Niabella yanshanensis: one gene and its partner. The protein of the gene in region 2 interacts with the protein of the main gene of each other region in a pairwise test. Links are inferred from orthologs where the notes say so. Each region holds a gene or a part of one and is shown on either strand. Other genes may lie near its edges.

What was found.
Region 1: the proteins of groL (region 2) and U0035_RS06165 interact in binary tests that used the Escherichia coli proteins (3 or more experiments, as listed by UniProt). The link is inferred for Niabella yanshanensis from one-to-one orthologs.

What each region holds. Positions count from the first base shown.
Region 1 is NZ_CP139960.1:1,583,045-1,594,582, forward strand. Bases 5,505-8,366 are described here. They hold U0035_RS06165 (nucleotide exchange factor GrpE), read right to left. Parts: upstream 7,281-8,366; coding sequence 6,729-7,280; downstream 5,505-6,728. Other genes in these bases: dnaJ (molecular chaperone DnaJ), read right to left, coding at 5,505-6,648; U0035_RS06170 (hypothetical protein), read left to right, coding at 7,437-8,366. Also shown: DNA repair protein RecN, read left to right, coding at 1-254; U0035_RS06125 (hypothetical protein), read left to right, coding at 266-481; U0035_RS06130 (phosphatase PAP2 family protein), read left to right, coding at 616-1,335; U0035_RS06135 (enoyl-ACP reductase FabI), read left to right, coding at 1,478-2,296; U0035_RS06140 (pepsin/retropepsin-like aspartic protease family protein), read right to left, coding at 2,374-2,751; U0035_RS06145 (amidohydrolase family protein), read right to left, coding at 2,777-3,610; U0035_RS06150 (fumarylacetoacetate hydrolase family protein), read right to left, coding at 3,696-4,550; U0035_RS06155 (SDR family NAD(P)-dependent oxidoreductase), read right to left, coding at 4,572-5,336; more of dnaJ, read right to left, coding at 5,476-5,504; more of U0035_RS06170, read left to right, coding at 8,367-9,821; U0035_RS06175 (hypothetical protein), read left to right, coding at 9,922-11,538. UniProt on the Escherichia coli protein: Participates actively in the response to hyperosmotic and heat shock by preventing the aggregation of stress-denatured proteins, in association with DnaK and GrpE. It is the nucleotide exchange factor for DnaK and may function as a thermosensor.
Region 2 is NZ_CP139960.1:1,261,094-1,272,733, reverse strand. Bases 1,791-4,754 are described here. They hold groL (chaperonin GroEL), read left to right. Parts: upstream 1,791-2,434; coding sequence 2,435-4,075; downstream 4,076-4,754. Other genes in these bases: U0035_RS04830 (PspC domain-containing protein), read right to left, coding at 4,575-4,754; U0035_RS04840 (co-chaperone GroES), read left to right, coding at 2,062-2,343. Also shown: preprotein translocase subunit YajC, read right to left, coding at 1-42; U0035_RS04850 (DUF1573 domain-containing protein), read right to left, coding at 64-519; transcription antitermination factor NusB, read right to left, coding at 603-1,529; more of U0035_RS04830, read right to left, coding at 4,755-4,796; U0035_RS04825 (bifunctional aconitate hydratase 2/2-methylisocitrate dehydratase), read left to right, coding at 5,231-8,002; U0035_RS04820 (aconitate hydratase), read left to right, coding at 8,218-10,488; U0035_RS04815 (hypothetical protein), read left to right, coding at 10,597-11,130; U0035_RS04810 (hypothetical protein), read left to right, coding at 11,224-11,640.

The DNA of each region.
Region 1 (11,538 bases), 320 kb from region 2 along the record:
CCAAACAGGTGGGCATTATCATGAAAACCCTGGCGGCCAACAGGCAGGTAATTTGCATTACGCACCAGCCGCAGATTGCCGGAAAAGCAGACGCCCATTTCTTTGTTTACAAGGAGCTGTCTGGCGAAAAGGTAAAAACCAATATCAGGCAGCTAGGTACCGACGAGCGCATTACAGCAATTGCCCGTATGTTAAGTGGAGAAAAGCCAACGGCGGCGGCGCTGGAAAACGCAAGGGAGATGGTTCAAAATTAAAATATTCGCCAATGGCAGGACTAAAGCTTACGCTGATTTTATGCGTTATACCGATCATGTTGATCGGCGGCATTTACACCTACCGTTTTTTAAACAATAAACTCACCTCCAGTTCAAGTACTTTTGGCCTGATCTTTTATGCCCTCGCCTTGTTTTGCGCTATAGCGGCTATATATGGCGGAGGTTTAACAGTAATAGCCTTGCTTTACGATTATCTTTCGATATAATCTACCTCTAAATAACAAACGTGATTCGCTCAACACGGTTCCTATTCAGCTGTTCTCTCTTCATACTCCTTTACGGGAGCTCGTCTATACATGCTCAAACCTTACCACAAGACAGTTTAATTCAACAATCTATAGTGAAAGACAGCCTTCCACCGGCTCGTCACCAACTGGAGAGGTTAAATAAAGATTTTATTGTAACCGGTATAAAAGACGGGGCAGCTATTGCTGCAAGCCCTTTGCGCTGGCAGAAAAAAGACTGGATAAAATTCTCTGCTTTAGCGGGCAGTGCCGGTGGACTGATGCTTCTGGATAAAGAGATTAAAAGTGTGCTCCAGCATAATCAAAATAACTTTACCACCAGCATGGCCCGGGGAGTAGAACCTGTGGGCAACATATATGGGCTGTTTGTCTTTCCTGCCATTTACGTTACAGGTCTGGCCATAAAAAATCCTCATGTTGAAAGTATAGGATTACGGGGTAGCAAGGCTATGGCCATTTCATCTATTATCTGTTTTGCCGGTAAAAATCTGATCCGGAGACAAAGGCCCGATGCCTCAACAACGCCTTTTAACTATGCGCCACCGTTTTCTAAAGTCAAATACAACTCTTTTCCGTCGGCACATTCAAGCATAGCTTTTACACTGGCTACGGCATTGGCCATGGAGTTCCCTGATAAAAAATGGGTTGCGCCGGTGGCCTATTCCATTGCTTCCCTAACCGCTTTATCCCGTGTGTACGATAACCGGCATTGGGCCAGCGATATTATAGTGGGTGCGGCTTTGGGGCATTTTGTAACCAAAGCGGTGTATAACAGGGGACAAAAAAAACACCGGCCAGCCAAAACATTCATGTAATCCCGTTAATCTTCAGGTCTGGTTTATTGCGCGCTACTACTATTGAGTTTCTTATTCTCTTTTATTCAAGCTTACAGAACCCATCTATATATTACTTACAAATCAAAAATCATTCTTACATTTACCCTCTAATTTTTATCTAATGGCTTATAATCTTTTAAAAGGAAAGAAGGGAATTATATTTGGTGCGCTGGACGAAAAATCCATTGCCTGGAAAACAGCCCAAAAATGCTACGCTGAAGGAGCAGAAATCGTATTAACGAATGCGCCGGTAGCGCTTCGCATGGGTGCTATTAATCAACTGGCTGCTGAATGTGGCAATGCGCCTGTTATTGGTGCCGATGTTACCAGTTTGGATGATCTAAAAAACCTGATCGAAAAATCGATGGAACATTTTGGCGGAAAGATCGATTTTATTCTTCACTCTGTAGGCATGGGCCTTAACGTACGTAAAGGCAAACATTATACAGAGATGAATTATGAATGGAATCAGAAAACCTTCGACATTTCTTCTATGAGCCTGCATAAAGTATTGAGAACAGCCTGGGAACTGGATGCCTTAAGCGAGCATGCCAGTGTAATTGCATTGACTTATATAGCTGCACAGCGTGTATTTCCTGATTATAATGAGATGGCGGATGCCAAAGCCCTGCTGGAAAGCGTAACCAGGATGTTTGGTTATTACTATGGAGAAAAAAATAAGGTACGGGTGAATACCATTTCCCAATCTCCTACTCCAACTACCGCAGGAAGTGGTGTTAAAGGTTTCGACAGCTTTATTAACTACGCTGAAAAAATGAGCCCTTTAGGCAATGCTCCTGCTGAGGCATGCGCAGACTATATTGCGGTAATGTTCAGCGACCTGACTAAATATGTTACGATGCAAAACCTTTTCCACGACGGAGGTTTCAGCTTTACCGGTGTAACACCTAAGGTACTGGAAGCAATGGGTGGTGAATAGGCTTAATTTATTCCGAAAATATAATAAGGCCGCGATTCAAAACCGCGGCCTTATTTATGTCATCGAAAAACCATAATTCAGATCAACTGTAGTTTTGCAACTTTAGGGTCAACTTCCACTATATCATCCTCAAAGTTGAGTTTGATACGCCATTTCTGAAGCGTAGCGGCACCAATGATAGCTTCTTCACCAAGGTTGGGTACTACCAGGAACTCATCTGACAACAGTACACCATTGATATAAAAATCGAGTCTAACCGCATATTTAACCTCTATAAAAAGCCCTTCACTGGCTGTGGCCAGTTTCCTCACGCGCCCGAGCGGCTCTAATACTGCAATATCTTCAATATTATCCGGATTAACACAGGAAAGATTAGCGCCGCTGTCAAACAAAGTATATAAATGCTTTTCGCCTTTGGAGCCTGCATAAAGGAATGGAAGTTTTAAAATAGACATAGGTTTGTTTCTCCAAAGTTATGACTTATAAATTGTAAAACTTTGTAGCATTTCCTCCATAAAAAGCGGCTTTTTCACTTTCCGTAAAAGAAGCAAAATAGGCATCTACAATCCCTTTCATCTTTTTATAAGATCCGGCTACCAGGCAAACCGGCCAGTCGCTTCCATACATAATGCGCTTAGCGCCAAAAGCCTCCACCACCGTATCCAGGTAAGGTGTAAAGTCTTGTGGTTTCCATCTTGTCCAGTCAGCCTCCGTAACCATACCACTGATCTTACAATATACATTAGGCAGTTCGGCTACTGCCTGTATATCTTGCTGCCAGCCATCTACCGTACCTGCTTTTACATACGGCTTTGCAATATGATCGATTACAAACCGCTGATCAGGAAAAGCTGCTGCCAGCTTGCGGGCGTACTTTAGCTGGTCGGGGAATATCAAAATATCGTAAGTATAATCGTATTTGTGTAAGAGACTGATACCATTCATAAACCTCTTCTTCAGCATCAGGGCCCTGTCCTTTTCCCCCTGCAATACATGACGGAAGCCTTTCAGTTTCTTATAATAGCAGTAATGGGCGAGCTTGTCTTCTATATTTTTTGCCTGCAGATCTACCCATCCTACTACACCTTTCACAAAGTTGTTTTGTATAGCATTAGCAAGCTGAAAAAGATTCTCTACTTCAGACTGATCACTTTGCACTACCACACATCCATCCAAACCATTTTCCACCAATACCGGCTTCAGATCTTTGGGTAAAAAGTCCCTTTGTATCTTTTTCATCGATTCATCGATCCAGCTATCCCTTACCGGATCAAATATCCAGAAATGCTGATGTGCATCTATTCTTAAAGCCATAACTATTGTTTAAACGACCAAAAATAACAGAGGACCGTCAACTAAATCACAGTCAACCGTCCTCTGTCATCTTTACTTCATAATATTATTTACTCCACGCTACGCAGGTCTGGCTGGATGTTCCGAGGCCATCAATACCTAATTCAATTACGTCACCAGGTTTCAAATAGATCGAAGGATTAAAACCCATGCCCACGCCAGCCGGAGTTCCGGTAGATATTACATCTCCTGGTAACAGAGTCATAAACTGACTTACGTAGGAAATAATATGTGGCAATTTAAAAATGAAATTGGCCGTAGTCCCGTCCTGCATGGTTTGTCCGTTTACTTTTAGCCAAAGGCGCAGGTTATCCGGATCCGCGATCTCGTCTTTGGTAGCCAGAAACGGGCCTAAAGGTGCAAAGGTATCGCAGCCCTTACCCTTATCCCAGGTACCACCCCGCTCTAACTGGAACGCGCGCTCGCTCACGTCATTGTGCAACACATAACCAGCAACGTAGTCCATTGCATCAGCCTCTTCCACATAACTGGCTTTCTTGCCAATTACTACGGCCAGTTCTACTTCCCAGTCTGTTTTTAAAGAATCCCGAGGTATTATAATATTGTCATTCGGACCTGATAACGAAGTGGATGATTTCATAAAGATAACCGGCTCCGTAGGTACAGTAGCACCCGTTTCTTTTGCATGATCGGCATAGTTTAAACCGATGCACAATATCTTGGAAGGACGTGCTACAGGGCTGTCCAAACGCTCCTCCTCACTGATCGTTACCAGGCTACTTTTATTATCCTGTATATATTGGGCCAGGCGTGCCAAACCATCGGTTTCAAAAAATTGTTCATTATAATCCTCTCCAAAACCTGAGGTATCATATTTCACATCATCTATAATAACACCGGTGTTAATACTGCCCGGTTGGCCATAACGTATTAGTTTCATTTTGTAATTTAAAATTTATTATTAATTATTCAGCTTGATAAACCCTCCATCAATAGGATAATCGCTACCCGTAATAAAAGATGCTTCATCGCTGCACAGGTACAAAATAAGGGCGGCAATTTCCTCAGGCTTTGCCATACGGCCGATGGGCTGGGTTTGAGAAAGCTTCTCAAACATTTCGGCTTCTTTACCCGGGTAATTTTTTGCCAGGAAGCCATCTACAAATGGTGTATGCACCCGCGCCGGAGAGATACAGTTACAACGGATATTATCTTTTACATAGTCTTTCGCTGCAGATAAAGTCATAGCCAATACAGCTCCCTTGCTCATGCTATAAGCAAACCGGTCCGGAATACCCACGCTGGATGCTATAGATGCCAGGTTCACAATAACCCCTCCGCCGTTTTCCTTCATCAACGGAATTGAGGCGTATAAACTATTATACACACCCTTTACGTTTACCGCAAATACCCGGTCAAAATCCTCAGCGGCGGTTGTTTCAACTTTACCAATATGAGAAACGCCCGCACTGTTTACGAGAATATCAAAAGCCCCTACCGAAGCATAAGCCGTCAACACTTCTTCCTGGCTGGCCACATTTACCGGTAATGCTGTGGCTTTCCCCCCGGCGGATTCAATTTCGTGAACGGTTGCCGCTGCGGCCTCTTTATTGAGATCAGCCACAAAAACATGCGCACCAGCTCTGCCAAACACAAGACATACTGCTTTACCGATACCGCTGCCACCGCCTGTAACGATGGCCTTTTTATTGTCTAACTTAAACATTTAATGATTTTTAAAATGGGCATCAATATACTACTTAATTGATTATCGTCTATTGATTTCGGTCCAATCGCATTCGCTATCCCAAATCAAAATGGGCCCGCACAAAGTACGGACCCATTTTGATAAAAAGATGGAAATATTAACTAAACAAATCTTTTATTTTATCGAAAAAGCCTTTTTCTGTCTTTTCCGGTTGAGGTTTTAAATTAGGAGAGTCTGAAAGTCCTTCTAAAGCCGCCTTTTCTTCGTCGCTGAGGTTTTGAGGCGTCCAGACACTAACATGTATTAACTGGTCACCTTTTTCATAGTTTGAATGTACATTGGGAAAACCTTTGCCTTTTAACCGGAAAATCTTACCACTTTGTGTACCCGGGGGTATTTTTATCTTAGCCCTGCCGTCAATTGTCGGCACTTCGGCATTCGTGCCAAACACCGCATCTGTAAACGACACATACAATTCATAAACCACGTTTAGCCCTTCCCGTTGCAATTCTGTATGTGTTTCCTCTTCAATTAAAACAATAAGATCTCCGGCAGCGCCACCGCGCTCGCCCGCATTTCCTTTTCCGCCAATACTTAATTGCATGCCTGCCTGCACGCCTGGTGGCACATCAATGGTGATCGTTTCCTCACCGTAGACCCTTCCGGCCCCTTTACAATTAGAGCATTTGGATGTTATGGTAGTTCCTTCTCCGTTACAATCAGGACAGGTGGTAACGGTTTGCATCTGCCCCAGGAAAGTATTCTGCACTTTCCTCACCTGGCCACTACCCTGGCAGGTACGGCAGGTTTGAACGCTTCCTTTATCTTTAGCGCCATCACCGCCACAGGTAGTACAGGAAGTGTATTTTTTTACTTTAATGTTTTTAGTAACCCCTTTCGCTATTTCTTCATAATTCAGCTTCAATTTCACACGGAGATTACTTCCCCGTATACCACGCGCCCTGGCGCCACCGCCCCTGGCCCGTCCCCCGCCGCCAAAGAAGCTTCCAAAAATATCATCACCGAACACATCTCCAAACTGGCTGAATATATCTTCCATATTCATACCGCCGCCACCGCCAAAACCGCCACCACGACCAGCTCCACTTAAGCCAGCATGCCCAAACCGATCATACTGCGCCTTCTTTTCTGAATCGCTTAGCACCTCGTAAGCTTCGGCCGCTTCTTTAAACTTTTCTTCTGCGGCTTTATCTCCCGGATTCCTGTCGGGGTGAAATTGCATCGCTACCTTACGATAAGCCTTTTTGATCTCCTCCGCAGTTGCTGTTTTGGACACGCCTAATATCTCGTAAAAATCTCTTTTTGACATCTAGTATTTTTTGAAAACATTCAATTTGAAAACCTGAAAAATCATAGGCGGCAATCAATTCGTCCCTTCAAACTTTCAAATTATTTACCTACCACTACTTTGGCATGACGAATAATCTTATCATTCAGGTAATACCCTTTACTTATTTCATCCACTATCTTCCCCTGCAAATCCTCGGTAGGCGCGGGAATTTCTGTAATAGCTTCATGTAATTCCGGGTCAAAAGCAACACCTTTTGCCTCCATTGCCTTTAATCCCTTTGATTGTAAAATATTTTTCAGCTTGTTAAAAATCAGGCTCACCCCCTGCTTCAAATGCGCATCACTGGACTCTTCTACCTCTTTCGATGCACGATCTACATCATCTAACACATCTAATAAATCTGTAATAATATCTTTTCCCGCAGTTTGAAATAACTCTATACGTTCTTTTGCGGTTCTTTTCCGGAAGTTGTCAAACTCAGCAGCAAGGCGCAAATACTTGTCCTTACTCTCATTTAATTCAGCCTCTAAAGCGTTCAACTGGGTTTCTTCAATGGGGTCGTTCAGGTGCTCTGTACCACTTACATTTTCGTCAGCATTAATGTTTAAACCATCCTGCTCTGTAAAATTATCATTGTTTTGATTCATCATATTCTAATTTGTTGGCAAAACTAAGCATGACAATAATATTGCCAATGAAAAAAAGTAGACAAAATGTCGGTCATTCCATAAAAAACAGGCGTTAAAAATAAACTTCCTGCATTTTTTATAGTCATTTACTTTATTTTCATGTACTTATTTATCTGTATGAAAAAAATCCTGCTTTCTCTACTGCTTTTGGCAACCACCTGTTCGCTAACCTCCGCTCAAACCCTTGAAAATAAGCTGGCTGCATGGACAAAAACCAATCCCGTAGAAAAATTGTATCTACACCTGGACCGGGAGAGTTACTTCGCCGGGCAAACCATTTGGTTAAAAGGCTATTTTATGACCGGGCTTATACCATCCGGACAAAGCTCTTCCTTGTACGTAGAACTAATCAACAGCGATAACGATATTGTATTAAGAAACATTTTTCCAGTTTATTATGGAACAACAATCGGAGGACAAATAGATATTCCCGAAAGCCTGGTGGCAGGTACCTATCAGATAAGAGCTTATTCCTCCATAATGCTCAACCAGCCCGGATTTGTGTTTCACAAACGGGTTTCCATATGGGGAAAAGAAGACAAAAAGAAAAACAACGATGAACCAAAGGGTAAATCTCAGCTACTCTTCTTCCCTGAAGGCGGTAACATGGTTAAAGGATTATTGAATATTGTTGCCTTCAAAGCCATCGACAAATATGGAATGCCATTATCGGTGGAAGGAGAAATCAAAAGCGAAACCGGCGAATTAGTAACCAGCTTTAAAAGCCAGCATGACGGCATGGGTAGCTTTCCTATTATTCCACTGCCGGCAGGCAGCTATTTTGCCACATTGAAAGGTTCTGAAGAGAAGTATCCGCTACCACCATCTACTGATAACGGAATCTCATTCAGTGTCAGAAATACAGCAAAAGGCAAGCAGTTCCGTATTCAATATAATAGCACTGACGAAGCGTTTAAACCCGCCTATTTGGTGGGACAAATGGAAAACCAGGTGCTCTTTAAACACCCGATTGGCGGAGACAAAAAAGAGATAACAGGAGTTATTCCTACCGCGGATTTCTACTCAGGTATTTTACACTTAACTGTATTCAATAAAGACGAAATGCCCCTTGCCGAACGCCTTACTTTTATTAATAATAAAGATTACGTACTACCCGCAACGCTCAAAATCGACACTTTAAATATTGAAGCAAGAAAAAGAAACAGGTTCTCAATTGCACTTACGGACACTATTATCGGTAACTTTTCAGTATCGGTAACCGATGCAGACAGTGAAACAGAGCCCTTCCGATCACAAACCATTTATTCCTGGTTTTTGCTTAACAGCGACTTGCGCGGATATATCCATAATCCGGCTTACTATTTTAGCAGCAATGCTGATTCTACACATGCTGCCTTAGACCTGGTAATGATGACCCATGGCTGGACCCGGTTCAAATGGACAGATGTGGCCCAGAATAAATTGGCGCCGGCTAAATATAAGGACGCCGGATACATTAGCTTAAGTGGCCAGATTGTATTAGAAGGTACCAAAAAACCTTTGGCCAACAGGGACGTTATCATGATGCGCTCAGCTGTTGATACAACCGTTGCGAAACGGGGCACCACTACATTACTACAAACGGATTCAATGGGCCGTTTCAAACTGGATTCTTTGTTCTTTACGGAAAAAAATAAAATACTTTTTTCTGAAGTAAGGGGTAATAAGAGCAAGTTTATCAGGGTAAAGCTGGATGCCGATTCGCTAAACAGGAGATTTGGAATTGAGCCGGTACTCATGCCCCAGGACAGCAGCGCCATTATTAAAAACAACGCTATTGTAAACGCTTATGATGACTATGTAAAAGCCCAGGGGCTGTTACTGGAGAATGTAGTTGTAAAGGTTAGACAAAAATCAGAGGTGGAGAAGCTGGACGAGCAATATGCCAGTGGTTTGTTCTCAGGTGGAATTAACAGCCGAACCATTGACCTGAGAAATGAAGTTTTTGGGGGCGATATCTTCCAATACCTGCAGGGACGGGTTGCAGGTCTTACCGTTAGTGGTACTCCGGGCAATTATGTATTAAATTACCGCGGTGGTGGATTGGGGGGAGGGAATGTGGCTTTATTCCTGGATGAGATGCCGACTGATGCCACGATGATTGAAGGTATACCTGTTGCAGAACTGGCATTTATTAAGCTTATGCCTAACACTGTTGCAACGGCCGGTGGTGGCACAGCGCTCGCTATCTACCGCAAGAAAGGCGCTGACCTCAGGGCAGCAATGGAATCGCCCACAGATATCGTAAATTATAATGGGTACACCGTTATGAAAGAATTTTATAATCCTGATTATGACAAGCAACCTGATAATAGCAAAGCGGATAAAAGGATGACACTGAACTGGAATCCGGCTATTTTTTTAGCGGAAGTCAATCCAACCATTCCGGTTATATTTTACAATAATGACCAAACCAGGCGTTTTAAAATAGTTGCCGAAGGCGTTACCAACGACGGCCGTATGCTGATGATTGAGAAGATCATTGAGCCAGGTGCTAACTAACTGCTGAGACATGTTTGTGCAAAGGCGCTGTTAAATGCATCCTATAATAGTGAAGGGTAAAACACACTTCGCCATTTTTTTTGTAACTTAACAATGCCCGATGAAGATTTATAAACAAATATTATCCGTTTTCTTCTTATTATCATTCCATGTTGCGCCGGCCCAGGAAAAAATACTGGAAGGCTGGCATCAGTCTACCCCTATTGAAAAGGTATACCTGCACATGGATAGAAAAGATTATTTCGCAGGACAAACCAGCTGGTTTAAAGGGTATTTTATTTCAGACTTCAAACCTTCTGCCCGTAATTCAACGCTTTTTGTTGAGCTGATCAACCGGGCTGGTGCAGTGATCAGCCAAAAAGTACTCCCGGTATTTAATGGCATTACTTACGGGCAGATTGATATACCCGATACATTGTCAACGGGAACCTACCAGGTAAGGGCCTATACTCCTTTAATGTTGAATCAGGAGAAAGTATTCCTCTACAATACTCCCATTCGTGTACATGGAAGAAACAACAAGCCTGAAGTTCCGTCAAAGAATACTCATGCACTGGCATTCTTTCCCGAGGGTGGCACTTTACTGGCCGGCGTGGAAAACAAGGTTGCTTTCAAAGCCACATCGGGCGAAGGTCTGCCGGAAAATATTACTGCCAGTATCGTAGATAATACGGGAGCAACCGTTACGCAGATTGAAAGTCTTCACGACGGCATGGGCGTGTTTAAGCTTAAACCAGCCGACGGCACAACCTACCAGGCCGTATGGAATGGAAAAGCATATCCGCTACCTGTTGCTTCAGGCAAGGGCATTGCCATACAGGTAGAAAACACGAGTAGCACTGTTAACTATTCTTATACTTCTTCCGGCGATGAAAGCTTTACACCTTCTTATATAATCGGGCAAATGCAGCACGAGGTGATGTTTAAACTACCAGTAAACAACAACCAGCCAGGCACTATTAACACATCGGCTCTTCATTCAGGTATTTTACAAATCACTTTTTTCAATAAAGACGGTATGCCATTAGCCGAACGTCTGGTCTTTGTTGATAATAAAGAGTATATTGTTAATGCTGTTCTTAATCCACAACAGATCAATACCAAAGTCCGGGGTAAAAATCATTATAGTATTGATTTTAACGAACCGGTAAATGGCAATTTCTCTGTGTCGGTAACAGACGATGACTACAACGAACCTGGTCTCCGTAAAGAAAATATCATTTCCTCCCTTTTATTAACCAGCGATATTCCGGGCTACGTACATCATCCAGCTTTTTATTTCAGCAGCGCTCCCCAGGCTAAAGAGGCATTGGACCTGGTGATGCTTACCAATGGCTGGCGACGCTTTAACTGGAAGGAACTCATCGGCAGCAAACCGCCCACTCCGGGCTACACAGACCCAGGGTATATATCTTTATCGGGCCAGGTAAATGTGCGCGGCTCTAAAAAGAATTTTGCGGATAGAGACCTGCTGGTTTGGGTGGCCACTTCTGATTCGGGGCGTGCACTTGAGTTGGTTAAGACGGATGCAGAGGGACGATTTAAAATGGACTCCGTTGTATTTTTTGATAAGGCTAAAATCCTTTTTAGCGATGTGATGGGCAATAAAAGTAAGTTCCTGACAGTAAAGTTGGATACAGATTCGCTATACAGGACTTTTAATTTGCCCGCTTTACAGATGCCTCCTGCCATTAACACAGGCACCTCTTTATTAAAT
Region 2 (11,640 bases):
TCCGCCGCCCTGACCCTGTGCTTGTAAAATGTAATGCATCATTATTTATTAACTGTAAAAAAATTATTTGGTAACATTCACCTGGAACGTCAATGTGTGCTGTGTGAAAGGTTTGGTGTTAGCAGTTACCACAACTGTTTTAGTATGTGTACCCTCGCTTTGACCTTCGCTGTTAAATTTCGCTACAATTTTTTCTTCTTTTCCGGGTAAAACAGGCTTTTCAGGCTTTTCTGCTACAGTACATCCGCAACCTGGCTGAACACTCGAAATAATTAACGGTTTGTCCCCTGTATTCTTAACCAAGAAAGGAATTTCTACTACCTGTCCCTTTTTTACATCGCCCAGGTTTTTATAAGTGGAGTCAACCCAGCTTATTGTAGTGAAATTGGATGAGTCTTTTAAGGCTTCCTGTTTCAGGGAGTCAGTTAAAGGTGTATCTGTGGCTGTTTTGTTTTCACCATTACTATTGCAGGCAACTAATGCAGCAGCAGCAGAAATAATCAGTACTAAACGTTTCATGTGATCCAGATTGATTTTAATTTAATTTTTGCAGTGCGAATGTAGATCAATATTCAAACCCAGCGAAAAATATTGCCTTAAAATCAGGATTTTCTAAAATCCTTTTTCTTTAATTTTCCTTCTTCTACCAATTCTTTGTGAATATTATCGAGAATACCATTTACGAAATGACCACTTTGAGCGGTACTGTAATCCTTTGCCAGGTCGATATATTCGTTGATGGTTACCTTAGGCGGGATGGTTTCGAAGTATAAGAACTCGGCTACCCCCAGTTTCATCAGCACCATATCCAGAAGGGCAATACGTTCGGGGTCCCAGTTTTTTAGCTTGGGAGTGATCAGTGTCAGCAGATAGTCCTCCTTATCAATCGCCGTTTTTAACAGGTTTACGGCAAACTGCTCCTTATCGGCAGTAATAATTTGTTGAAAACCTGCTGCCTGTGGTTTCCGTATAAATGCGGCAACACTTTGTACAATCATTTCGCCATCGTCGTCCCAATTGCTGAAAATTTCTTCGATATGTGCTACAAATTCTTCATTATCCAACATCAGGTCGTTAAAAATATATTCAAATATTTTCCGGTCTTCCTGCAGGCTTTGCTGCTGGATATTGATATAATGTAGGTATTGTTGAGAAGTAGTAAGCTGGGTATATATTTTTCTCACCAGCTCTTCATCGATCAGGTGTTCGGTTTTTTCATTCTTAAAAGCTATTTTAACCTCGTTCAGGTCCAGGATCTGCCAAAGCAGATTACTTCCTGCCAGCTTGGTATTTACATTCAGATCTTTTTCGCTTGGTATATATTTATGCGATTTGCGGAAGGCATCTTTTTCGGCATAGCGGGCTATTTCAGTTAAGAAGTGCACTACATATACCATTAAAGAGCGTGTTTGGCTGAAATGTTGTCTAAGCGTTTTTTGCGGATCAAGGGGTTTGTCGGTATCCAGACTGGAGGTGTACGAATAAAGGGTTTGCATCACTTTTACCCTTATGTTTCTTCTGCTAATCATTGAATCAAGAACTATTTTGAACCGGCGAAGATAAGGTTTTTATTAGTTGACAGGTTGAAAAGTTGTTAGTTGACAGGGAGATGGTCTACAGGTTGATAAGTTGATAGGTTAACTGGTAGGGCTTGCTGAGCGGGTGACTGGTTGATAAGCTGAGGAGGATTGAGGAGGTGGGGAAGGTTAACCGGTCGATTAGTTGAGGGGTGAGAATTGATAGGTTAAACGGGGCCTGTATGGCAACGAACCTTGGTAATCTTTTAAACTAGTCAACTGGCAATCTTATCAACCAACAACCCAGTCTACCTATCCAACTAACCCTTGCCATCCTGTCAACCCATCAACTAGTCAACTCATTCGTTAATCAACTCACATTGCCATCTTGTCATTTGCATAAAAAGGAGGCCGGTAACCTGTCATCAAACTGAAAAAATTTCATGTTTCCTAACCGTGGCATATTATTTAGGGTACATTTGCCAACCATAAAGTGATTCATAAGAATCATCTTAAATAATCAAATTTTTTAAAAAGATAAACAATGGCTAAAAAATCGACTGTTACCCCTTTACATGACAGGGTAATCGTAAAACCAGCAGCAGCTGAAGAAAAAACAGCAGGCGGTATCATCATCCCTGATACAGCAAAAGAAAAACCACAACGCGGTACTGTAGTTGCAGCCGGTCCTGGCAAAAAAGACGAACCGGTGACTGTAAAAACCGGAGACACTGTTTTGTACGGTAAATACGCGGGTACTGAAATCCAGATCGAAGGTCAGGATCTTTTAATTATGCGTGAAAGCGATATTCTCGCTATCGTTTAATGTAAAATAATAAATGTAAAATGACGCATATAAACTACGTATCATCCTGCATTTAATATTTAATATTCAATACTTTAAATTCTAAATAGAAATGGCAAAACAATTACACTTCAATATAGAAGCGAGAAATAAAATGAAAAAAGGCGTTGATGCTTTAGCAAACGCTGTAAAAGTAACCCTGGGCCCTAAAGGCCGTAACGTGGTTATTGAGAAAAAATTTGGTGCTCCTGCTGTAACTAAAGACGGTGTTACCGTAGCAAAAGAAATTGAGCTGGAAGATGCAATTGAGAACATGGGCGCTCAAATGGTAAAAGAAGTAGCTTCTAAAACTGCTGATATTGCAGGTGATGGTACTACTACTGCTACTGTATTAGCTCAGGCTATCATCAGCGAAGGTTTGAAAATGGTAGCTGCAGGCGCTAACCCAATGGACCTGAAACGTGGTATTGATAAAGCGGTTTCTTTAGTAGTAGAGAACCTGAAAGCGCAAAGCCAGACTGTTGGGAGCGATAGCAAAAAGATCAAACAGGTTGCTTCTATTTCAGCTAACAACGACGATCAGATCGGTGATTTGATTGCTCAGGCTTTTGGTAAAGTAGGTAAAGAAGGGGTGATCACTGTAGAAGAAGCAAAAGGTACTGATACTACCGTAGACGTAGTAGAAGGTATGCAGTTCGACCGTGGTTATATCTCTCCATACTTCGTTACCAACAGCGAAAAAATGGAAGCTGAATTACAAAGCCCATACATCCTGATCTACGATAAAAAGATCAGCGCAATGAAAGATATTTTATCTATCCTCGAGAAAGTAGCTCAAAGCGGCCGTCCTTTGGTAATTATTGCTGAAGATTTAGAAGGTGAAGCATTGGCTACCCTGGTGGTAAATAAATTACGTGGTACTTTGAAAGTAGCTGCTGTTAAAGCTCCCGGCTTTGGCGACAGGAGAAAAGAAATGTTACAGGATATCGCCATCTTAACAGGTGGTACAGTTATTTCTGAAGACATGGGCCACAAATTAGAAGGTGCTGATATTTCAGCTCTGGGTCAGGCAGCTTCAATTACCATCGATAAAGACAACACGATTGTTGTTGGCGGTAAAGGCAAAAAAGCAGATATCGTGGGTCGTGTAAACCAGATTAAAGCTCAGATCGAGTCTACTACATCTGATTACGATAAAGAAAAATTACAGGAGCGTTTAGCTAAATTAAGCGGTGGTGTTGCTGTATTATATGTAGGTGCTGCTACAGAGGTTGAAATGAAAGAGAAAAAAGACCGTGTAGATGATGCTTTACATGCAACGCGTGCTGCAGTTGAAGAAGGTATTGTTCCTGGTGGTGGTGTTGCTTACATCCGTGCCGTAGCATCTTTAGATGTGAAAGTAAAAGGACAGATCGAAGACGAACAAACAGGTATGGCTATTGTAAAACGTGCTTTGGAAGCGCCTATCCGCACTTTAACGGACAACGCGGGCATCGATGGTTCTATAGTTGTTCAGAAAATTAAAGATGGTACCGGTGATTTCGGTTTCAACGCAAGAACAGAATCTTATGAAAACCTGTTCAAAGCTGGTGTTATCGACCCAACTAAAGTTAGCCGTGTAGCTTTGGAGAATGCAGCTTCTATCGCTGGTATGTTATTAACTACCGAGTGTGTAATTGCTGACAAACCAGAACCTAAATCTGCAGCACCTGCAATGCCAGGTGGTCCGGATATGGGTGGCATGGGCTATTAATTTAGCTGATGGTTTTAAGATGACAGTTGACAGCTGTCGGCCGTTCTAATATAAAAAGTCCCGCTTCGGTTTCGAGGCGGGACTTTTTGTGTTAAAGCATTAATTAATAACAGCGGTGGCACGTATTAGAGTTACCGGAACTCATCTAAGAAAAAAAGGCATTCATCTAAAAAATAAGGGCATTCATCGAATTGGCACTTTGTATAGGAATTTATCTATATATCTTTATAATGGTTTAGAGGGCTAGAGTGGGCAACGACACCTTTTCAGGTATGGTTGACCCCTCTTTTTTTTGCCTATATCATTATTCCTCAACTACTATCAATAGATATGTTAAAGTACCTTATTGGCTTTGCGCAAAATGACAACGCTGCACGGGGTATTCCCAGGAGGAGAGCTTTTAGGGCCAGTTCTAAAATCAGCCTAATGCCTTTCATTGTGAACAGGGCATATAACCTGCTCATAAACTCATGAAAAACAGTCATATAACTATTTTTCACTACAGATAGTACCAGGGATTGCGCTTCGAAGAAGAAATGTAGTTTTTCATATTTTTCCAGAAAGCCAGTACCATGTAAACGATAATGGGTGACCCCATGGTTAATACAGAAGAATAAATAAAATATTGCCTGATACGACAGGGAGAAATATGTAACCTGTCACCAATAGAAGAGCAAACACCAAAAGCATTCCACTCGACAAAATTTTTTAGGCGATTCATACTAACTATAGTTGGTTTACATTACAAAATTACCAAATCCCCTGATAATTTCAATAACTTCTATGGATTAGAACCCTTATTTTTTGTAAATTCGCGCCACTGCTAATGAAGGTATTACTAATATAAAAATATATTAAAAATGACATTTGATCTCGGTTTGGTTAGGAAAACTCATTTTAAAATTGAACAAAAGCTAACCGTGTCCGTTAATCATTAAAACACCTTCTGATCTGAAAGCAAAAACTTTACACCTCTTTTCTGAAAAGGATAACCCCTGAAGTTATCAGGCTACATAGTGGTTAAAGTGATGTAGATGGTGTTCTGTGGACCTGATCCCGGAGACTATAAGAATGATATAATCGATACAGGCTGGCAAGAAATGGCAGTGCCGGCAACTGTTTTAAATCTGCCTTCATATTGAAAAGACTTCTGTTATGAACATGTATAAGGATTACATTAAGGAAATTGAAGAAAGAAAGGCCCAGGGGCTTCATCCCAAGCCTATTGATGGCGCTGAATTGCTTAGCGAAATTATTGAACAGATAAAGGATGTCAATAACGAGTATAGAGCCGATTCTCTTAACTTTTTTATTTATAACACGTTGCCAGGTACCACGAGTGCTGCGGCGGTAAAAGCTACATTTTTAAAGGAAATCATCCTGGGCGCATCAATAGTTGAAGAAATTACGCCAGCTTTTGCGTTTGAACTACTATCACATATGAAGGGTGGACCTTCTATTGAAGTATTGCTGGACCTGGCCCTGGGTAATGATCCTGCGACTGCTCAGCAAGCAGCTGATGTGCTTAAAACGCAGGTTTTTCTTTATGATGCGGATACGGACCGGTTAAAAGAAGCATTTAAGAATGATAATGCAATAGCTAAAGACATACTGGAAAGTTATGCTAAGGCAGAATTTTTTACCAAATTGCCGGAAGTTCCGGAAGAGATCCAGATCGTAACATTTATTGCCGGCGAAGGTGATATATCTACGGATCTGCTTTCTCCGGGTAACCAGGCTCACTCGCGTTCTGACCGTGAGTTGCATGGTAAATGTATGATTACTCCCAAAGCGCAGGAAGAGATCAAGGCGCTTCAGGCACAGCATCCTGACAAGAGCGTGATGTTAGTTGCAGAGAAAGGTACTATGGGAGTAGGATCATCAAGAATGTCTGGTGTCAACAACGTGGCGCTTTGGACCGGCAAGCGGGCAAGCCCTTATGTTCCGTTTGTTAATATAGCTCCTATTGTGGGTGGTACCAATGGTATTTCACCCATCTTCCTTACGACAGTTGATGTTACGGGTGGTATTGGTATTGACCTTAAGAACTGGGTAAAGAAAACTGATGCAGATGGTAATGTGGTTCGCGACGAAAATGGCGATCCTGTCCTGGAAGAGGTTTATTCAGTAGCAACCGGTACTGTTTTGACCATTAATACTAAAACAAAGAAATTATATAACGGGGAACAGGAGTTGATTGATATTGCCAAAGCACTTACACCTCAGAAAAAAGAATTTATAAGGGCTGGTGGTTCTTATGCCATTGTATTTGGTAAAAAAATACAGACGGTTGCGGCTAAAATTCTGGATATTGAGCCGACTGCGGTATTTGCGCCTTCAAAGGAAATTTCGAATGAGGGACAGGGACTGACAGCGGTAGAAAAGATATTTAACAGGAACGCGGTTGGAATTACACCAGGTAAGATCTTACATGCGGGCTCCGATGTTCGGGTTGAAGTAAACATCGTTGGTTCACAGGATACTACCGGTTTAATGACGGCGCAGGAGCTGGAGTCGATGGCTGCTACAGTCATTTCCCCGATTGTTGATGGCGCTTATCAGTCTGGTTGTCATACTGCATCAGTATGGGATAAAAAAGCCCAGGCTAATATTCCTAAACTAATGAGGTTTATGAATGATTTCGGTTTGATTACTGCCCGTGATCCTAAGGGTGAGTACCATTCCATGACGGATGTGATTCATAAAGTTCTTAATGATATTACGGTAGATGAGTGGGCTATTATTATTGGAGGGGACTCTCATACCAGGATGTCTAAAGGCGTGGCGTTTGGAGCTGATTCAGGAACGGTTGCCTTAGCATTGGCTACAGGTGAGGCATCTATGCCTATTCCGGAGTCGGTAAAAGTAACTTTCAAAGGTGAAATGAAGGAGCATATGGATTTCCGTGATGTGGTTCATGCCACACAGGCGCAGATGCTGCAACAGTTTGGTGGAGAGAATGTATTCCAGGGAAGAATCATTGAAGTGCATATTGGTACGCTTCCTGCTGACCAGGCCTTTACCTTTACCGACTGGACTGCGGAGATGAAAGCCAAAGCCTCTATCAATATTTCTGAAGATGATACTTTGATCGAATCGTTGGAAATTGCCAAAGGCAGGATACAGATCATGATCGATAAAGGTATGGATAACAGCAAGCAGGTATTGCAGGGGTTAATTAATAAGGCAGACAAACGTATAGCCGAAATTAAATCGGGTGAAAAGCCGGCTCTTACGCCTGATGCCAACGCAAAATATTATGCCGAAGTAGTAATAGACCTGGATGCAATTGTAGAGCCGATGATCGCTGATCCGGATGTTAATAATAAAGATGTATCCAAGCGTTATACACACGATACGATCCGCGCCTTATCTCATTATGGTGGTGATAAAAAAGTGGATTTAGGCTTTGTAGGTTCCTGTATGGTGCACAAAGGTGATCTGAAAATTGTTTCCCAGATGTTAAAGAACCTGGAAGCTCAACAAGGAAAAGTGGAGTTTCATGCGCCGCTGGTTGTAGCTGCTCCTACTTACAATATAATTGATGAGCTGAAAGAAGAGGGCGATTGGGACCTGCTGCAAAAGTATTCGGGATTCGAGTTCAACGACCTGTTGCCCAAAAGTACCGCCCGCACAGAATATGAAAATATGATGTACCTGGAGCGTCCGGGTTGTAACCTCTGCATGGGGAACCAGGAAAAAGCAGCTAAAGGAGACACTGTTATGGCAACGTCAACCCGCTTATTCCAGGGGCGTGTGGTAGAAGATTCTGAACGTAAGAAAGGCGAGTCTTTACTGGCATCAACCCCGGTAGTGGTGTTGTCTGCTATATTGGGAAGGATTCCGAATATAGATGAATACAAGGCGGCTGTTGAAGGCATCAACCTTACGAAGTTTGTTCCTTCTGTTAAGGAACTGACAGCATAAAGATATTCGTTTGGGTATTTGACATAATCAACCCCGTTCTGTTAACAGAGCGGGGTTTCTTTATGATCCTTTAGCTTGGACGAGTTTTGGCCCTATTTCTGCAACCAGGGGGTAGGATTTGTTTAAGTATTTGGAAATATCCAACCGCAGGCTACAATCCCTAACTTTGTAGTCTCTCGCAATCTTAATTTTTTAGTACAAAAAAATTAGTAGACATGGCATTCGATCTCGATCTGATTAAGAAAGTTTATTCTGAATTTGAACAAAAAGTAAACGATGTACGCCAGTTACTGGGTCGTCCTTTAACTTTTACCGAAAAAATATTATATGCACATTTGACGAATCCTGCTACCAGGGCATACGACAGGGGTGTTGACTATGTAGATTTTGCTCCCGACAGGGTAGCTATGCAGGATGCTACGGCCCAGATGGCACTGTTGCAATTTATGCAGGCTGGCCGGTCTAAAGTGGCAGTACCGTCAACCGTGCATTGCGATCACCTTATTATGGCTGAAACAGGTGCTGAGGCTGATTTAAGACAAGCCAAAACAGAAAGTAAAGAAGTGTTTGATTTTTTAGCTTCCGTATCTAATAAATATGGAATCGGCTTCTGGAAGCCGGGGGCAGGCATTATTCACCAGGTGGTTTTGGAAAACTATGCTTTTCCGGGAGGTATGATGATTGGTACGGATAGCCACACTGTAAATGCAGGTGGGCTTGGCATGGTAGCCATTGGCGTAGGTGGCGCTGATGCCTGTGATGTAATGGCAGGGTTGCCATGGGAGCTAAAGATGCCTAAATTGATTGGGGTTAAATTAACAGGTAAGCTAAATGGATGGACAGCGCCAAAAGATGTGATCTTAAAAGTAGCCGGTATCTTAACAGTTAAAGGCGGTACCGGTTGTATTGTGGAGTATTTTGGAGAAGGGGCGACATCTATGAGCTGTACTGGTAAAGGCACTATTTGTAATATGGGCGCTGAAATAGGTGCAACGACGTCAACATTTGGTTATGATGATAGCATGAGCCGTTATCTGAAAGCCACTGGGCGCGAAGAGATCGCCGCTGCTGCAGATGCTATTGCCCAGCATTTAACGGCCGACCCGGAAGTTTATGCTAACCCTGAGCAATATTTTGACCAGTTGATTGAAATTAACCTGGACGAACTGGAGCCTCACCTGAATGGCCCTTTCACGCCCGACCTGGCTACCCCGATCTCTAAAATGAAAGAAGTGGCAGCTGCAAATGATTGGCCGACTAAAATCGAAGTAGGGTTGATCGGTAGTTGTACCAACTCTTCTTATGAAGATATCAGTCGTGCTGTATCCCTGGCTAAGCAGGTTAATGAAAAAGGACTTAAAACGAAAGCAGAGTTTACCATAACTCCGGGTTCTGAACAGGTTCGTTATACCATTGAGCGGGATGGCTTCCTGGATACATTTGATAAGATTGGGGCTACGGTATTTGCCAATGCCTGCGGACCCTGTATTGGTATGTGGAACAGGGTAGGTGCCGAAAAGAAGGAAAAGAATACAATAGTTCATTCTTTCAACAGGAATTTTGCAAAACGTGCTGATGGTAATCCGAATACCTATGCATTTGTAGCTTCTCCTGAAGTAGTGACCGCTCTTGCTATTGCGGGTGATTTAACATTCAATCCGCTTACAGATACGTTGATTAATGAAAAAGGGGAAACGGTGAAACTGGATCCGCCAACGGGTGAGGAATTACCGTCCAGAGGGTTTGCGGTTGACGATCCCGGATTCCAGGCTCCGGCCGCTGACGGCAGCGGGGTTCAGGTAATCGTTGATCCGGCCAGCAAACGTTTACAGTTATTAGATCCGTTTGCTCCCTGGGAAGGCACTGATCTGAAAGGCCTGAAGTTGCTGATCAAAGCCAAAGGGAAGTGTACAACCGATCATATCTCTATGGCGGGTCCCTGGCTTAAATTCAGGGGACACCTCGATAATATCTCTAATAATATGTTGATTGGAGCGGTAAATTTCTTTAATGATAAAACCGATAACATCAAGAACCAGCTCACTGGTGAGTACGGTCCGGTGCCGGCCACACAGCGCGCATATAAAGCCGCAGGTATTGGCAGTATTGTTGTGGGTGATGAGAATTATGGTGAAGGGAGCAGCCGTGAGCATGCGGCTATGGAGCCGCGGCATTTGGGTGTTCGGGTAGTTTTGGTAAAATCATTTGCCCGTATTCACGAAACCAACCTGAAGAAACAGGGCATGTTGGCACTGACTTTTGCTGATAAGGATGATTACGAAAAAATACAGGAAGATGATGTGGTTGACATTATGGGTTTAACCGGGTTTGCTCCCGGCAAGCCGCTAACCCTGGTATTACATCATTCTGACGGTACAACTGATAATATACAGGCAAATCATACCTATAATGATCAGCAGATCGAATGGTTTAAGGCCGGTGGTGCGCTCAACATCATCAGGAGAGAGTTTGCTGCCAATAATTAGTATTCACCAATAAGTGGTTCGTAGGTGTCATTTCTTTTAAAAGATTGACACCTTTTTTGTTGCGTTTTTTACAATAAACACGTTTGAAGTACCAAACAAAATTTGTAAATGAAACGAAGCATTGCCCGGATCTGTCTTTTTTTAATTGCCATAACTTTATTATGGGCAGGCTCCTGTACAAAGGAAAGTGATACTGAACGGGGTTATTATCTAACTACGGCCTACAAAAATACATTGGCTGTGCCGGTAACGATCCAATATGGGTTGCGGCTAAAAAGGGAGCCGGCTAAAGAGGATACGACTGGTTTTGTCGGGCAGATAATTACGATAGAACCGGGAAGAGCTTATGAAGCTTCAGTCTTTATGTGCACGGCTAATTGCGGACCTTTAATTTTAAGCGAGTCAGATCCCCGTTATCAGAAAAACCTGGTTAAAGTCACGATGAATGGTAAAGAGAAAATCGATACTTCCTGTGGTTTATATTATTCAATTTTTCCGGATGCTGGAAGAAAGACGACTTGCGAAGCTGACATAGCCAATCTTTTTAAAGATGAACAATGGATTAAAACAAAGGATGCTGCCGGAAACATTATCAGAAGGGAGTATGTAATAGACGAGTCTGATATGGCAGAAGCAAAATAGTTATTTTAAAAGCGTCGACTTAAATTATCGGGCTGCTGCGAATGGGTAGTTAATTACGTCTTTGATAATATTACTTTAAATTCATTATTGCAAATGAGGCTTTCAATTGTTAGCACACTTTTTATTGGCCTGGTAATGCTGGCATGTAATAAAAACTCCCGGGTTAACGATGACTGCGAGTCGGGATGTAAACCGAACCGCGTATGCACCGAGGAATTCAGAAGTTTGATTGTTCAGGTTATAGACGGCTCTCATGCAGAAGTGGCATTAGATAGCTTTGTAGTGGTGAGGTTGAGGGATTCTCAATTGATCATTAATAATGACGAAGCTGCTACGCAAACAGGAATAACAGGTGGCACAGGCAGGTATTTAATATTTTCTGATTCGAAAATCAATGAAACTTCGCGGTGCGGAGAAGATTTTGAATTCAGAGGTTATATAAACAAGCAGTCCATAGCAAACAGGGTTTATACAATTGCTCACGATTGTTGCCATATCAATCTTATATCA